Regions from separate parts of the Brevibacillus ginsengisoli genome, predicted to be linked through region 3. Evidence: predicted binding sites of a transcription regulator. Region 3 holds the regulator's gene; each other region holds the start of a gene.
The links. Region 3 encodes Rex, which represses fermentation and respiration genes when NADH is low (regulators of the CRP and FNR family bind a similar motif). Its sites were predicted from a motif close to TTGTGAAATATTTCACAA; they were not measured.

Region 1: a site for Rex is predicted at 1,946-1,963, ahead of ACQCN2_RS13265 (anion permease). Genes of this name have one in related genera too.
Region 2: a site for Rex is predicted at 2,145-2,162, ahead of adhE (bifunctional acetaldehyde-CoA/alcohol dehydrogenase). Genes of this name have one in related genera too.

Annotation. Positions count from the first base shown of each region.
Region 1 is NZ_JBNJQR010000005.1:396,966-401,255, reverse strand. It holds gene ACQCN2_RS13270 (fumarate hydratase) at 1-284, opposite strand, end outside; gene ACQCN2_RS13265 (anion permease) at 396-1,850, opposite strand; gene ACQCN2_RS13260 (LysR family transcriptional regulator) at 2,351-3,217, shown strand; gene dcuR (two-component system response regulator DcuR) at 3,261-3,968, opposite strand; gene dcuS (DcuS/MalK family sensor histidine kinase) at 3,974-4,290, opposite strand, start outside.
Region 2 is NZ_JBNJQR010000002.1:482,155-486,444, forward strand. It holds gene ACQCN2_RS05840 (DUF3147 family protein) at 1-130, opposite strand, end outside; gene ACQCN2_RS05845 (formate/nitrite transporter family protein) at 123-953, opposite strand; gene ACQCN2_RS05850 (hypothetical protein) at 1,175-1,687, opposite strand; partial or broken gene ACQCN2_RS05855 (IS1595 family transposase) at 1,728-1,850, opposite strand; gene adhE (bifunctional acetaldehyde-CoA/alcohol dehydrogenase) at 2,324-4,290, shown strand, end outside.
Region 3 is NZ_JBNJQR010000002.1:187,374-191,663, forward strand. It holds gene dinG (ATP-dependent DNA helicase DinG) at 1-1,456, shown strand, start outside; gene ACQCN2_RS04505 (ComEC/Rec2 family competence protein) at 1,492-2,379, shown strand; gene ACQCN2_RS04510 (redox-sensing transcriptional repressor Rex) at 2,397-3,017, shown strand; gene ACQCN2_RS04515 (amidohydrolase) at 3,065-4,290, shown strand, end outside.

The DNA.
Region 1 (4,290 bases), on a different contig from region 3:
TCATTGATGGCATCGATAAGACTTCCGCCCACGATGTGTACGTCTTGTCCTACCTCAGCAAAAATGACGGTCATTCCTGTATCCTGACACATTGGCACGTTTTCGCTTCGAGCGAGCTCCACGTTTTTGACGATTTTCTCCAAGCTGTACCGTCCGAATTGTGATTCTTCACGCTCTACCGCATCTCTCAATAATGCCTCTACATCATGGGGCAAGTCACAGGCTGCCTCGATGCATAACCCTTTAACCGTCTGCGTAATTGTTTCCACTGCTATTTCTTTCATAAAGCACCCTCCCGAATCCGTTCTAGCATGCCGAATCTAGTTGCTTTTGTATGTTGTTCACATTTTGTTCAAATTTGTGCATTTTTTCACAAGTATGTTCCTGCCAAAGATTTACCAGAGACCAAGAACTTTCCACCAAAGACCACCGATACCGAACCAAATGACGATATGGATAATGGAGATTCCTAAACCAAGAGACCACCATTTGTTTTGTGTAATATAACCGGCACCAAAGAATACTGGAGCTGGACCTGAACCGTAGTGAGTGGTTGCACCAAACAAGTTACTGAAGAAACCAAGTAACAAAGCAGCCAACATTGGAGGTGCTCCAGCAGCCACCGTTACAGCCAAGAAAGCGGAATACATCGCGCTGATATGTGCTGTAGAACTTGCAAAGAAGTAATGGGAATAGTAGTACACAATCGCTAGAATCGCGAGTGCAGCCATCCATGTCATTCCACTTACAGAAGCTTTCATTGTTTCAGCGAACCAAGGAATCATGCCCAATTTGTTCAAGAAGGTAGCCATCATAACTAATGCGGCAAACCAAGTTAATGTATCCCATGCACCTTGTTCTTTCTTTATGTCATCCCAACTAAGAACCTGAGTCAGAAGCAAGACGGACAAACCGATTAATGCTGTAGTTGTTGCCGCAATTTTCAAGCTGTCTCCGAAGATCCATAGAATAAGTACCAGGAAGAAAACGGCCAGCATACAGATTTCAGAACGTTTGAGCGGACCCATTTCTTTTAATTTCTTAGCGGCCATATCAGAAGCGCCCGGTGTTTCCTTGATTTCTGGAGGATACACTTTGTAAAGGAAGTATGGAATCACGAGCAAGCTGATCAATCCAGGAACAAGTGCGGCGATTGCCCAACCAGTCCAGCTGATGTTGATGCCTGCGACGTCTTTTGCCAGCTTAGCGATTAGCGGGTTGGCCGCCATTGCTGTCATAAACATTGCGGAAGTGATCATGTTGCCTTGGAACCCTACTTTTAACAGGAAAGAACCGATTTTACGTTCTGTACCATCTTCTGGCTTGGAGCCAAAGGTTTCTGACAAGGAACGAATGATTGGGAGAATAATCCCACCTGCACGAGCGGTGTTACTTGGAATGGCAGGCGCCAGCATAAGATCACTGAATAGTAAGGAATAAGAGAGTCCGAGTGTTTTCTTACCGAATTTCATTACGAAAAAGTATGCGATACGCGCGCCTAAACCCGTTTTGATGAAGCCGCGAGAAATGAAGAAGGCGATAACAATCAGCCAGATCGTGGTGTCTGCAAATCCGCTTAACGAATCTTTTAACGCCAACGTCCCTGTTAACGTGGTGGCTGTTATACCTAGAATAGCGACTGCGCCCATCGGCAGGGGCTTCGTGATAAAACCTACGATTGTAGCAACAAAGATCGCAAACAAGTGCCAAGCCTTAATGTCCAGACCTGCTGGTGGTGAGATAAACCAAATAATGATAGCTACTGCTACTGTTGCAAGTAATGGAATAAATTTGACTTCTGATGGAGCTTTCGTTTGATTGCCTGGTTGAACTGGTACTGCTTTAGCCATGCTACTCACCTCTTTTTAAAAGTAATGATTAAGAACTAAGTGGGTGTTGCCAGCTGCTTTTATGTCAGCTTCTGCTTGTTCACCTCCTGTTATTCTTGTGAATATTTTCACATGTTTTTTTGAATAACTGAAATACCTAGTTTTGATCAAGTAATAGTCTATGGCTATTTTGCAGAATATTCAGTCTCAGATGAACGTCGTTGCTTCATCTTAATTACAAGAAAGTAAAAACGTTTTAGAGTGATCAAACGTTTTTACTTTCTCACCATTCGCGTAAGCCCACTAGAAAAGAGGTTCGTCCGCTTGCAGCCTCCTTGGAAGTGATCGCTCAGCGGACTTCCCCTACTCCATTGCGAGCTTCCACAGAGCGTAAAGGGACGAACCTCTTTTCTCTACTTTTTTTAATTACAAAACGACTTCTTAATTTACCTAAACTCCTAACTCCAAGCTAAAGTTCTACAATACAGATAGATCAAAGACGCTACGAGGAGGAGAAGAGCATGGAGTTTAGACAACTGGAGTATTTCCACGTAGTCTGCAAACATAAAAACTTCACGCATGCTGCGGAAGAACTGCATATCTCACAACCTTCAATCACCAACTCTATTCACAAGCTTGAAGAGGAATTAGGTGTCCAGCTGCTGAGACGGAACACGAAGAAAGTAGCTCCCACTCCTAAAGGAGAACTCTTCAACAAACGTGTGGCGACGATTCTCATGCACGTCAAGGATGCCGTTACCGAAATCACGGATACGAATGCCGGCAAGGTGAAATTCGGGCTTCCTCCAATGATCGGGGCTCAACTGTTTCCCAACCTGTTTATCGAATTCCAAAAAGCGCTTCCTGATATCAATCTGCACGTTTGTGAAAAAGGCTCAAGTGCCATCCATGAGATGCTCGTTAAAGACGAATTGGAGCTTGGATTCATGATCCTTCCCCCACATTCCGAGGCGATCAATATGCTTCCTTTCACCCAGGAAGACATGATGGTTTGTCTTCCACATGATCACTACCTGGCAGGTGAACGTGAACTATCCTTGGAACAGTTACGTGATGAGCGTTTCATTTTCCTATCCGATCATTTTATGCATCACCAAATTATCGTGGATGAATGCAAACAGCATGGATACCTTCCCAATATCGCGTTTACAACTGACAACTACGAGACGTTGAAATCTCTGGTCGCCAATGGGGCTGGCCTCTCTCTTTTGATTAACATGGTGGTCAAGGACAATGATGAGATTGTCAAAATTCCGTTGAAACGTCCGATTCAGCTCTCGATTGGTTTGGCATGGAAAAAGGATAAACAGCTGTCTCAAAATTGTCTCGACATCATTGATTTCTTCCGACAATATTTTGGGAACTGAATTCTTGTTCGCCTGGAAATAAAAAAAAGCGGCATTTCGCCGCTTACAGATATGGCTTGATTAATTCACTTTTGGCTTGGATGAATCGGTGCTTGTACACCGGTCTTCCAACAGAGCCATACGTAATCTCAAATTCAACCATTCCGATTTCATTCAGGAACTGTAAGTATTTGCGCATGGAAACTCGTGAAATTCCTAGACTATTGGCTAATTCCTCCGTTGTAAATTGACGATCTGCAAAGGTCTGGATCAGGTTCCACACCTTTTCCATCGTTTTGCGGGTAAGTCCTTTTGGTAATTCCGCCTGCTCTGGAGTTGTTTCTTTGTAAAAGAGAAGCTTGTCCAGTTCCTCCTGATTCAACACCTCCTGCGATCGCATGAGGTACACATCCTCACGGTAGGCCGTTAATGCGGCATGAAACCGTTCAAATTCAAATGGCTTGATTAAATAATCCACGACCCCATAACGCAAGGCTTTCTTGATGCTGGCAATATCACTGGCCGCTGAAATGACAATCACGTCTACGCTTTTGTCCAAGTTCCTGATCATGGACAATAACTCCAATCCGTCCATCCCCGGCATATAGATATCTAATAAAATCAAATCAATCTCCTGATTGCTCAATATTTCCATCGCTTCTTCTGAATTGGAGGCAACAGCGCATAGTTGCATCTCCTCTACCTGCTCCAGATAGCGCTTGTTCAATTCGGCCACCATCGGGTCATCTTCCACAATCAAGACCTTAATCATTCCGTTCACCTCTTTCGCTTATACGGCAAGCTTATTCTGAAGGTTGTTCCCTGGTCCGGTTGAGAGGTTAGTTGAATCTGGCCATTTACATGATAAACACTTCGATGAACAAGAAATAACCCTGTTCCTCGGTCTGTACCTTTGGTCGAAAAGCCTTTCTCATAAATCCGTTCTTGGTTCCGAGAACTGATCCCTGGCCCGTTGTCGCTTACTTCAAGGATCAGATGCTCATTCTCGTAAGCGAGCAAAACCGTAATCCGTTTATCCTTGCTTGCATGGACGGAATCGATCGCATTGTCTATCAAATTGCCAAGGATCGTGA
Region 2 (4,290 bases), 290 kb from region 3:
CAGCAGGAAAGGCAGCAAAGATTCCGCCTATGGTTCCACCGATTTTGCGAGCTAAAAATGTTGAAGCAACCACGGCTCCCCCACCCAGCACGAAACGGATGAGAATGCTGGACAACGATAGGTCAACCATAATTCTTACCCCTCACTTGTACAGGTTTGATGGTATTACTAGATTCTACTTTTTCATCGTTTTTCAGATAAGCAAGCCAGTATGCACCCGCTACAAATATACTTCCACCCACGGCATTTCCCAAGAAGACAGGGACAAAATTTCTCAAATAATCCAACCACGAGAAGTGTCCAGCAAAGATGGCTGCCGGAATCACAAACATGTTGGCTACCACGTGCTGAAATCCAATAGCGACGAACGCCATGGTCGGGAACCAGATTCCAAGGATTTTGCCTGACATATCCTCGGCTCCATATGCTAACCAGACGGCTAAAGCAACTAGCCAGTTACAACCAATCCCTGAAATGAAGGATTGCAAGAAGGTTTCCTCCAGTTTCGCATGGGCTATGGCAACCGTCTTCAAAGCATATGGCCCAGTCTCCGTCAAACCAAGCACATGTCCGAACAGATACGCGACACACAAAGCTCCCAAAAGATTGCTGAGGGTTACCCAGAACCAGTTGGTGACAAGAGCTTGCCAACTAATTCGTTTGGCGAACCGGGCAAGCGGGACGGCCATCATATTCCCTGTCAAGAGCTCTCCACCCGCGAGTAACGTAAGAATAAGACCTAATGGAAAGATGGAAGCTCCCAGAAATGAACCCACACCGGCCCACTCCTTAGGAAAGACAGCAGCAACCCGGATGTTTAACAAGAAACCAAGTGAGATAAAAGCACCTGCCAAGAATCCCAAAACGAGTGTTTGACTGATTGGCATTGTGGCTTTTTTGAATCCTGTTTCAACTGTGACTTTGGCAATGGCATCAGGTTTGAGATAAGACATAAATAACTGCCTCCATAGTGAGAAGATTCTATGTGAAATATTTCACATGTTTTCTGCGCCTTCATTCTACCCTCTTCCCTCTCATTTTCCTAGTGAAAAAAAATGTAACTTAAATAGAGCGTTTTCAATGGCGACCAAGGATTTTTTTAGAAATAGCTCTGTTGATAATCCAGTAAAAAAGAAAAAGAACCTGATTATGGTCCTTTTATTGGCGTTTATTTCTATTCTCCTAACCATTGTTGCACTTTTGTATCCATCTCCTTTTGTAAATCCTTTATATTTCCAATATCTTGTTGCGCCAATTTGAAGTATTTTTCAGGAAACATCTTTTTTAAAGAAGACTGATACAAATCACCGTCTTGAGGTTCTATATATTCGATAACAGAGTAGTGCGCATCATTCTTCTTTAACCGAATGACAGCAGGCAAAGAATGTCCGGATTGGATTTCTTCACCAGAGGATTTATTAAAACCACCATAATAAGACCACATATAGACACTTAAGACTCCATTTGATTCACTAGTGCCATATACTTTATGGACTTCAAACTGTTTTTCTGTGTGAGCATATGAAGATAAGTATTTTTGAATGATGTAATTAGAAATTACCTCATCCATCTCTACGGTAATGTTTTTATCCCCATCTTTGAGTTCTATCCCATTTCCATTACAACCTGTTAATAACACCGCTACAAATAGCAGAAATAACCCGGTTAATTTTAATGTGTTTATCAAAAGTTCGTCTCCTCTGCTCTTTAATTGAACAATTGTATTCCTAATAAGGATACGCTCTCAAAGAATGATACGTTTCATTATTTGGTAATAAACAACTCTCTACTATCATTTTGCTTATAGAACCATCATCCCTTCTATTTCTCACAATATCGGTGAATTGAAACCGAATACTGGCTCACTTGCCGAAAATGACGCAAGAGATTGAATGCACATAGTCTTAGAAATAAAAGAAAAAACCTCAAGATGAATCGAAGGCTTCCATTTTTCAATCTGATGTTTCGAGATCAACGTCACAATCCTGTGTATACTCTACTGACTTAATTCTCTACACCTAATGCTGTTATTCCCCCACCGTAAATTTCTTAAAAACCTTATTCGAACAGCGAAAAACCTATCTATAAGGGAGTGAAAACGGTTAATTCAGCAGATAAATCATTATAATCTCGTAAAATAGGGTTTGTGAATTATTTCACAACGTTATATTATGAGTGTGCAAAGAGATTCGGTAGGGGGAAAACGAACTACCTGGAAAACAATCGCCATTATACTTGTGAATTATTTCACAAAGTCTCCTTTCCACTCTCTTTCTGTTTTGCGATTACCATTCAAAGCTCACTATTGGAGGATGAAGTTCACATGAAAAGCAAAGCGGATACTAAAGCAGTAGAAACAATTACTGTAGACGTAAATGGCATGATTGATGGCTTGCTCGCCAACGCCAAAACAGCTCTTGATGAAATGATGAAACTTGATCAGGAAGCAGTAGACCGCATTGTGCAGGCTATGGCCTTGGCTGGATTAAATAAACACATGGAATTGGCTAAAATGGCTGTGGAAGAAACCGGCCGTGGTGTTTTCGAAGACAAGATCACGAAGAACATCTTCTCTACCGAATATGTTTATCATAGCATCAAATACGATAAAACTGTAGGCGTTATTCACGAAAACGAAACAGATGGATATGTAGAAATCGCTGAACCAATCGGGATTATCGCAGGTGTTACACCAGTAACAAACCCAACTTCTACTACAATGTTCAAATCTATCATTTCTATTAAAGCAAGAAACCCAATCATCTTCGCCTTCCACCCATCTGCACAAAAATGCAGTGTGGCTGCTGCAAAAACCTTGTTGGATGCAGCAATTGAAGCTGGTGCTCCAAAACACGCGATTCAATGGGTTGAATACCCTTCTGTAGAAGCAACACAAGTATTAATGAATCACCCTGATGTATCCTTGATCCTGGCAACTGGTGGTTCTGGAATGGTTAAATCCGCATACAGCAGCGGTAAACCTGCTCTTGGTGTAGGACCGGGTAACGTTCCTTGCTACATCGAGAAAACAGCAAACATCAAACGCGCTGTAACTGACTTGATCCTCTCCAAAACTTTTGATAACGGTATGATTTGCGCTTCTGAGCAAGCGGTAATCATCGATGAAGCGATCTATGCTGAAACAACTGGGTTCATGAAAGAAAATGGTTGCTACTTCGTATCTCCAGAAGAAAAAATCAAACTAGAAAACATGATGATGAAGCCTGGTACATGTGCGGTTAACCCAACAATCGTTGGTCAGTCCCCTGCAATCATCGCCAAAATGGCAGGCTTCTCCGTACCAGCTGACACCAAAATGATCGTTGTTGAGTTAGAAGGTGTTGGACCGAAGTATCCATTGTCCGCTGAGAAGTTAAGCCCAGTACTTGCTTGCTTCAAAGTAAAAAACAGCGAAGAAGGGATCACTCGCGCAGAAGAAATGACCTTGTTTGGTGGTATGGGTCACTCCTCTGTTATCCACTCTACTGATGATGATGTGATTAACGCTTTTGCGAAACGCCTAAAAACTGGACGTCTGATCGTGAACTCCCCTTCTACTCACGGGGCGATCGGTGACATCTACAACACATTGATCCCATCCTTGACACTTGGTTGCGGTTCTTACGGTCATAACTCTACAACTTCTAACGTAACATCTCGTCATTTGATCAACATCAAACGTGTCGCTAAACGGAGGGTCAATATGCAATGGTTTAAAGTACCAAATCGTATTTACTTCGAAAACGGCTCTCTTCAATACTTGGAGAAAATGCCGAACATCTCTCGTGCGATGATCGTAACCGATAACTCCATGGTGAAATTCGGTTATGTCGATAAAGTGTTGACTCAATTGCGTAAACGTCTTGATTATGTTCACTGCGAAATTTTCAGTGAGGTTGAACCAGATCCATCCGTTGAAACCGTAATGAACGGTGTAAAAATGATGAACAACTTCCAACCTGACGTCATTATCGCTCTTGGTGGCGGTTCCGCAATGGATGCTGCCAAAGGTATGTGGTTGTTCTACGAATATCCTGATCTCTCCTTCGATGACTTGCGTCAGAAATTCTTGGATATTCGTAAACGTGTGTACAAGTTCCCTAAATTGGGTACCAAAGCACAAATGGTTGCGATCCCTACAACATCTGGTACTGGTTCTGAGGTTACATCTTTCGCGGTTATTACTGATAAAACTCAAAATGAGAAATACCCATTGGCTGACTATGAATTGACTCCAGACGTGGCGATTATTGACCCATCTCTTGTCATGACCGTGCCAAAAGGTGTAAC
Region 3 (4,290 bases):
GCATCAGCTTGAAGACGTGGCTAGTCAGCATCTCGGGCTGAATTATTCCACTGTTCAACTCGTTCAGTTATTGGATCGGTTGGAAGTGGATGAAGAAAACGGCATGCTTGATTCCTATGGAAGAGAGTTGATTGAATGGCGCCCGGCACTTTTCCAGTCCGTAGAGAATGCGCGTCACGAGCTGCGACAATCTCATATCCAGGCGAAAGAGGATGCTTCGCAATGGACTCAGCTTCTGTACCACTGGGCGTTGAAGCGCGCGAAGGAAACCACAGAGATTGGGCGTGCGACCATTCGTTATAAACTGTCGGACTTCTACGGAAAAGACGAACGGATCCGCAAAACATCAGATAAACTGATCGTGAGTTTGACTCGATTCGCGGAACAATTGGAAGCGTACCTCAATCTGACCAAGTCTGTTGAGGATACGTTCACCTATTCTATCAGAAGCTATCAGACGAATATGAGAGGACTTCTGGAAGAAATCAAGCAAACAACTCAAGCAATTCATATCCTGCTCGTGGAAGAAAGAGAAGACTTGGTAAAATGGATGGAGATTGAATCACGCACATCCCGCAAACATCTCTTCCTGTTCAGCTCTCCACTCGATATCGCCGAAGCTATGAGAGAGCAATTGTTTGAGAAGAAACGTAGTGTGATTCTTACTTCAGCGACGTTGACGGTGAAAAATAGCTTTGACTACCTAGTGGAACGATTCGGATTTGATCCCAAGCAATCAAAGAATTATCGTACGCTATCGCTGCCGTCTCCGTTTCATTATGAAGAACAGGGATTGCTGTTACTGCCTGCTGACTTGCCGTCTATTGCGGAAAGTGATGGACAGTATCTCAATGCTGTCATTCAGGGATGTATTGACGTAATTTTGGCTGCACAGGGAAGAACACTCATCTTGTTTACTTCCTACTCCATGCTTCGTCAGGTATATGATGGGCTGAAAACAAGATTGCCGGACGAGGAAGGCATTACCTTGTTAGGTCATGGCATCGACAGCAGTAATCGAAACAAATTAGTTCGCAAGTTTCAGCGGGAGCCACGAACGGTATTGCTTGGGACGAGCAGCTTTTGGGAAGGGGTAGACATACCGGGTGATGCTTTAAGTTGCCTGATTATCGTTCGGTTGCCTTTTGCGCCGCCAAATCACCCATTAACGGAAGGGCGTTCGGAGAAACTAAAGGAAGAGAAGAAAAATCCGTTCATGGCCTTGTCGCTACCTCATGCAATCATACGATTCAAGCAAGGAGTAGGACGTCTGATACGCCATCATCAAGATCGTGGAGTCATTGTGGTATTTGATACCCGCATTGTCGAATCCAGGTACGGACGATCCTTCTTGAAGTCGCTACCGCCTTTTCAGACGAAGACAGGTACCTGGACACAATTGCGTGAAATGATTCGACCATTTTTGAACGGTATGCTAGTGGACGAAGAGTCATAGAATGAACCAACTGTTTTATAAGGGTGGTTGGTTCCATGAAATATACGTACCCATTGCTTCTGATTCTTACTTTACTACTTGCGGCCTGCACAATAGATGAGCATCTGAAGAATGTCGTCAAAGTGGACGACCCCATTTTGAGCGAAAATGAGAATGACTTTATCGGCATGGTGACAACATTTTTCCCGCTGAATGAGGGAGAGAGCACACTGATCCGCTTCCCGAATGGCAAGAAATTGCTGATTGATACAGGCAGTGCACAAGATGCTTCAGATTTGATAGAGTTATTACAGGAACGCAAAGTAACCAAACTGGATTATGTCATCATTACCAACGATTTACCCAACCATGCGGGAGGTTACCAGACACTCGCCAATAGCTTACAGATTGACACGGTAATGATACCAGAAGCCATCAGCAGATCCATTCGCCATGTCGTTCCGATTGGTCAAGCTAAAAAACTAGTCCTTCTTCGGGAAGGAGATGAGCTGGCCTTCGATCATGAGATCACCATAAAAGTACTCAATCCAAGTGAGCCGTTATTTCTTTCTCCACAAGATCATTCTCTGGTGTTCCTTTTACGGCAAAATAAAATAAAGTATCTATTCACAAGCGGCATTGGAGAAAAAAGTGAAGAAAGACTCCTGGAGCGCCATCCAAAACTTTTGCGAGCTGAGATTCTAAAGGTGGCGAATCAGGGAAGCAATCAAGCCTCTTCGCAGGTGTTTTTAAGTAAAGTGGACGCGCAGGTGGCTGTTATCGAGTCCGGAATCTTGGAGAACGGATTCAAGGGAACCCAGTCGGAGATCATGGAACGATTAAGCGAATCCTGGGCGGAAACATACGTAACAGGACAACACGGAACGATTACGATTTTATCCAATGGAAAAGACTACAAGGTTTTAAAGCGTAAAAAGGAATAGAGAGGGGGAATTGGAGCATGAAAGCACCTAAAATTTCAGATGCAGTTGTCAATCGACTTCCAATTTATTTGCGTTATTTAACTTCATTGAAGCAAATGGACGTTAAAACGGTTTCTTCTCAACAAATGGGAAAAATATTAGACGTGAATCCGGCCCAAATCCGTAAAGATCTAGCCGCGTTCGGGGATTTTGGGAAAAAAGGGATTGGTTACGATGTCGATTATCTTATCGAGAAAATCAGACAAATTCTAAAGCTTGACCAGGAAATCCATGTTGCTCTGGTGGGGGCAGGTCACCTGGGACATGCGATCAGTAACTATAACGTCTATTTGAAGGACAACATGCGGATCGTCGCTATTTTTGATGCGGATGAATCCAAGCAAGGAAAAGAGATTGCCGGCTTAAAAATTTATTCGATGAACTCCCTAAAAGAAGTCGTGTCCAGCATGCAAATTCGTTTGGCCATCATCACTGTACCTGCTCAGGCAGCGCAGGAAGTAGCGAATTTGTTAGTCGAAGCGGGAATTGAAGGGATACTTAATTTTGCGCCAATGAATCTTCGAATGGAAAAGGATGTGCGAGTGCATAACGCGGATGTGACATCCAGTTTGCAAAGCTTAGCGTACTACCTTACCTAATGGCTAAAGGTTTGTATATCACACAATGATTGGAGAGTCCTAAGAAAATGAAAACGATCATTACACATGCTACTATCATAACCGTGAATCCAACGAATGATGTGATTCTGGATGGAGCAGTTGCTTTCGAAGGAAATATCATTACATATGTAGGTGAGACCCCAGCGGATCTGTCTGGCTATGATGAAATCATTAACGGGAAAGATAAATACATACTCCCAGGTTTTGTTAATACTCATGGACACGTGGGAATGTCCCTTTTGCGCGGGTATGCGGACGACCTTCCGCTTCAGCAGTGGTTGGAAGACAAGATGTGGCCGCTCGAAGCTCAATTTACGGCTGATCACGTCAAATGGGGAGCTTATTTGTCCATTATCGAAATGATCCGTACAGGTACAACCACCTTTGTGGATATGTACGATCACATGAATGAAGTGGCCCAAACTGTACAAGACTCTGGTATGCGCGCTCGTTTGTGCCGCGGTATGATTGGATTCTGCTCAGCTGAAGAGCGTAAGGCCAAACTAGAAGAAGCCACTCGATTTGCCCGTGACTGGCACAATCAAGCAGATGGACGCATCACTGTGATGATGTCTCCACATGCGCCGTATACTTGTACACCAGATTTTATTACGCAAATTCTTGAACGCGCTCATGAGTTGGACCTTCCGATGCATATTCATATGTCCGAAACGGCTTTTGAAGTGGAGCAAAACGTGAAGGATTATGGAGTTCGTCCAGTAGCCCATCTGGAGAATTTGGGAGTATTTTCACGACCAACGCTTGTGGCGCATGCCGTACATTTAACGGATGAAGAGATCGATACTTTGGCAAAATATGATGTGAAAGTATCTCATAACGTCGTGAGCAACCTAAAATTGGCGAGTGGTGTAGCTCGGGTTCCTGACATGCTTGCGAAAGGCATCAGTGTATCGCTTGGAACAGACAGCTCAGCCAGTAACAACAACCTGAACCTGTTTGAAGAGCTGAAGTTGTCAGCTATTCTTCATAAAGGTGTGAACCATGATCCGATTGCCGTTCCAGCCGAACAGGCACTTCGTATGGCAACGATCCTTGGAGCAGACGGTGTCTTCCAAAAAGACAAGCTTGGTTCACTTGAAGTCGGCAAACAAGCGGATATGATCATGCTCAACAGTGCCCAAGCTCACTTCCATCCTGCGCATGACCCTATCTCGCATGTGGTGTACGCAGCCAATGGACGTGACGTATCCGATACGATTGTTGCGGGTCAATTTATCATGCGAAATAACGA